Regions from separate parts of the Streptomyces sp. NPDC048436 genome, predicted to be linked through region 2. Evidence: predicted binding sites of a transcription regulator. Region 2 holds the regulator's gene; the other holds the start of a gene.
The links. Region 2 encodes HrcA, which represses chaperone genes, less so after heat shock. Its sites were predicted from a motif close to TTNGCACTCNGNNNNNCNGAGTGCNAA; they were not measured.

Region 1: a site for HrcA is predicted at 1,471-1,497, ahead of groL (chaperonin GroEL). Genes of this name have one in related genera too.

The regions. Positions count from the first base shown of each region.
Region 1 covers NZ_JBICXP010000017.1:144,814-147,208, forward strand. Annotated here, with positions in the region: gene thrC (threonine synthase) at 1-283, shown strand, start outside; gene ACGFX9_RS36975 (MoaD/ThiS family protein) at 380-655, shown strand; gene ACGFX9_RS36980 (cold-shock protein) at 1,080-1,283, shown strand; gene groL (chaperonin GroEL) at 1,626-2,395, shown strand, end outside.
Region 2 covers NZ_JBICXP010000001.1:924,488-926,882, reverse strand. Annotated here, with positions in the region: gene ACGFX9_RS04285 (MBL fold metallo-hydrolase) at 1-656, opposite strand, end outside; gene hrcA (heat-inducible transcriptional repressor HrcA) at 858-1,874, shown strand; gene dnaJ (molecular chaperone DnaJ) at 1,875-2,395, shown strand, end outside.

The sequences.
Region 1 (2,395 bases), on a different contig from region 2:
TACGGGCGGGGCCGTGGAGGACGTGAACGACGAGCAGGTCGTCGACGCGATCAAGCTGCTCGCCCGGACCGAGGGGATCTTCGCGGAGACCGCCGGTGGTGTGACGGTCGGCGTCACGAAGAAGCTGCTTGAGGCGGGGCTCATCGACCCCTCCCTCACCACGGTGGTGCTGAACACGGGTGACGGCCTCAAGACGCTTGACGCTGTCGCTGAGACTTCGCAGGCCACCGCCACGATTCGCCCTAGCCTTGACGCGTTCCGCGCCGCCGGGCTCGCAGGCTGAGCTTGTTCGCTTGACTGCGGGGCCGTCGTGGCTGGTCGCGCAGTTCCCCGCGCCCCTTGCAGGGGCGCTTCCTCCCCGCATCAAGAGGTGAACCCCATGAGCGTCAACGTCCGTATCCCCACCATTCTTCGCACCTACACCGGCGGTAAGGCCGAGGTCGCCGCCGAGGGGGGCACCCTCTCCGAGGTCATCGCCGATCTGGAGGCCAAGCACGCGGGCATCGCGGCCCGTGTCCTGGACGACCAGGGCAAGCTGCGGCGCTTCGTGAACGTCTACGTGAACGACGACGACGTCCGCTTTGAACAGGGCCTTGAGACGGCGACGCCGGACGGCGCCGGCGTCTCGATCATTCCCGCCGTCGCCGGCGGCTGACCCTTTGCACAAACACCCTGCGTAATCCTGATTGCCCCCTCCGCGAGAGAAGTGGAGGGGGCAATTCCATGTGGTTGAGCGCGGTACAGTTGGGAAACGCGCTTCCCCGTTTGTGCCCGGCGCATATACGAAGTCGCCCCGGAGTCGACAAGAAGCAGCCAAAGTGCCCTGCCTATATACGCCTTTCGTGGCTTTTGCATGGCCCGACTTGCCCTGAAGTCCGGCGAATTCTCCGCATATTACCGATCGCGCGTGCCCAGAATTCTCGTCCGATTGACCTGTTGCAGAGGGCAGTTGGACAGATACATTCAGCCGCGGTCGACGCGTTCCGGCGCACGCCTCCACAACCCATTGGGGGGGTGAGGTCTGACCCGGGTCCGCGAAGTGCGGGCCCGTGCAAGGGCCAGTAATAGGGGAGTTAGGCATGGCTCAGGGCACCGTCAAATGGTTCAACGCGGAGAAGGGGTACGGCTTCATCGCGGTCGACGGTGGTGCGGATGTATTCGTCCACTACAGCGCGATTCAGATGGACGGCTACCGCACCCTTGAAGAAGGTCAGCGAGTGGAGTTCGAGATCTCGCAGGGCCAGAAGGGTCCGCAGGCGGACATGGTCAAGCTCGCCGTCTGATCTCGGCGCGATCGGCCAGCGACTTAGCGAGACGAGGGGCTCGTATCCCGAGAGGGGTACGGGCCCCTCGTGCGTGCCCCGCGTCCCCCGCGCGCTGTCGTGGATCCCGCGGCCCGCGCACCCCTCGTATGTCTGGGATCCGTGAGAGGCGCTTGCACTCGCAGGGGTCGAGTGCTAATCATTGGCGTTAGCACTCTCCCAGTGAGAGTGACAGAACTTGGATCGGGTCGGTGAGGCCCGCAGGCCGGGTGGGGCAAGGAACCACAAGGTTTGCAGGCCGTCCGTCGCGGGCGCCAGCACGATCCGTTTGCGTTTCCACCCCGTCCGGGAGGACCACTTCACATGGCCAAGATCATCGCGTTCGACGAGGAGGCACGGCGCGGCCTCGAGCGCGGCATGAACCAGCTCGCCGACGCCGTCAAGGTGACCCTGGGCCCCAAGGGTCGCAACGTCGTCCTCGAGAAGAAGTGGGGCGCCCCCACGATCACCAACGATGGTGTTTCCATCGCCAAGGAGATCGAGCTCGAGGACCCGTACGAGAAGATCGGCGCCGAGCTGGTCAAGGAGGTCGCGAAGAAGACGGACGACGTCGCCGGTGACGGCACGACGACCGCGACCGTCCTGGCGCAGGCGCTGGTCCGCGAGGGCCTTCGCAACGTAGCCGCCGGTGCCAACCCGATGGCCCTCAAGCGTGGCATCGAGAAGGCCGTCGAGGCCGTCTCGGGCGCCCTGCTCGAGCAGGCCAAGGACGTGGAGACCAAGGAGCAGATCGCTTCTACGGCCTCCATCTCCGCCGCCGACACCCAGATCGGCGAGCTCATCGCCGAGGCGATGGACAAGGTCGGCAAGGAAGGCGTCATCACCGTCGAGGAGTCGCAGACCTTCGGGCTCGAGCTTGAGCTCACCGAGGGCATGCGCTTCGACAAGGGCTACATCTCGGCGTACTTCGCCACCGACATGGAGCGTATGGAGGCGTCGCTCGACGACCCGTACATCCTGATCGTCAACTCGAAGATCTCGAACGTGAAGGACCTCCTTCCGCTCCTCGAGAAGGTCATGCAGTCCGGCAAGCCGCTGCTGATCATCGCCGAGGACGTCGAGGGCGAGGCCCT
Region 2 (2,395 bases):
AGCGCGTCATCCCCACCCAGGTCGAGCAGCCGGTCGAGCGCCGCCGGCCACCGCTTCGGCACCGCGTCATGGCCCGCCTGCGGTTCCCCCGACTCCTCGACCAGATCACCGCAGAAGACGATCTCCGGGGTGTCCGCGGTGCCGGGCACCAGGACCGCCAGGTCGTGGCCCGAGTGGCCAGGACCCACGTTCGCCAGCAGCACCTGCACCCCGCCGCCCAGGTCGAGCGTCCACTCCCCGCACACCAAGTGGTGCGGGCGGACGAGCAGATCGGCGGCCTCCGCGGCGGCGTCCGGCGCGACCCCGTGCCGCAGGGCCGAGGCGCGCAGCTCGTCGCGGCCCTTCGCGAGGAGCATGTCGAGGCCGACCGCGCCGTACACCTCCACGCCCGCGAACGCCGCCGCCCCCAGCACATGGTCGAAGTGCGGATGCGTCAGGGCGAGGTGGGTGACCCGCCGCCCGCCGCCGAGGATGCCCCGGGCCTGGGTGCGCAGCTCCGCACCCTCCCGCAGGGTCGCGCCCGCCTCGATCATCAGGGCCGACGTACCGCCGACCACGAGCCCCGCCGTGCAGTCCCAGACCGGCAGACGCCTCCGCCCCACATGCGGCGCGAGCCGCTCCCAGCCCGCCTCGTCCCATCCCAGTGCCACGTCCATGAGTCGACGCTAGCCCGGTGCGGACGGCTGGGCAGCCGCTCTGCTGCCCGGCCCTTGCCCAGGTCGTACCTCACGGCCGTACACTGGGCGCGGCGAAGACTGGCACTCGCCCGAGGTGAGTGCCAGGCGAAGCCCAAGGGCAGACAGGATTCAGGCCGGAATCAGGCAGGAATCAGGGCGAAGAGGTGGAGGTGTGCGCGGATGCTCAGTGAACGCAGGCTCGAGGTGCTGCGCGCCATCGTCCACGACTATGTCGGTACCGAGGAGCCCGTCGGCTCCAAGGCGCTGACCGAGCGGCACAGCCTGGGGGTCTCCCCGGCCACCGTCCGCAACGACATGGCGGCGCTTGAGGAGGAAGGGTTCATCGCCCAGCCTCATACGAGCGCGGGACGCATCCCGACCGACAAGGGGTACCGCCTCTTCGTCGACCGGCTCGCGGGCGTCAAGCCGATGGCGGCGCCGGAGCGCAGGGCGATCCAGAACTTCCTGGACGGCGCCGTCGACCTCGACGACGTCGTCGCTCGTACGGTGCGGCTGCTCGCGCAGTTGACCCGGCAGGTCGCGGTCGTGCAGTACCCCTCCCTCACGCGCTCGACGGTGCGGCATGTGGAGCTGCTCTCGCTGGCTCCCGCCCGCCTGATGCTCGTACTGATCACGGACACGGGCCGGGTCGAACAGCGCATGATCGACTGTCCCGCCCCGTTCGGTGAGACCTCGCTCGCCGATCTGCGGGCGCGGCTCAACAGCCGCGTAGCCGGCCGCCGCTTCGCGGACGTGCCGCAGCTGGTGCAGGACATGACGGAGTCCTTCGACGCCGAGGACCGGGGCACGGTGGCGACCGTGCTCTCCACGCTCCTCGAAACCCTCGTCGAAGAGACCGAAGAACGGCTGATGATCGGCGGAACGGCCAATCTCACCCGCTTCGGGCATGACTTTCCCCTCACCATCAGGCCCGTCCTCGAGGCCCTTGAGGAGCAGGTCGTCCTGCTCAAGTTGCTTGGCGAGGCCACCGATTCGGGCATGACCGTACGGATCGGTCATGAGAACGCCCATGAGGGACTCAGCTCTACTTCCGTGGTCTCCGTCGGCTACGGTTCGGGCAGCGAGGCAGTAGCCAAGCTCGGCGTGGTCGGACCGACCCGCATGGACTATCCGGGAACGATGGGAGCAGTACGCGCAGTGGCACGTTACGTCGGACAGATCCTGGCGGAGTCGTAAGTGGCCACGGACTACTACGCCGTACTAGGCGTGCGCCGCGACGCTTCCCAGGACGAGATCAAGAAGGCCTTCCGGAGGCTGGCGCGTGAGCTTCACCCGGATGTGAATCCGGATCCGAAGACTCAGGAGCGCTTCAAGGAGATCAACGCCGCGTACGAGGTGTTGTCGGACCCGCAGAAGAAGCAGGTCTACGACCTCGGCGGCGACCCGCTGTCCCAGGCGGGCGGCGGCGGTGGTGCGGGCGGTTTCGGGGCCGGTGGCTTCGGCAACTTCTCGGACATCATGGACGCGTTCTTCGGGACGGCGTCGCAGCGCGGCCCCCGGTCGCGCACGCGCCGTGGCCAGGACGCCATGATCCGGCTCGAGATCGACCTGGACGAGGCGGCCTTCGGGACCACCAAGGACATCCAGGTCGACACGGCGGTCGTCTGTACGACCTGCAGCGGTGAAGGTGCCGCGCCGGGTACGTCCGCTCAGACGTGTGACATGTGCCGCGGTCGCGGCGAGGTGTCGCAGGTCAC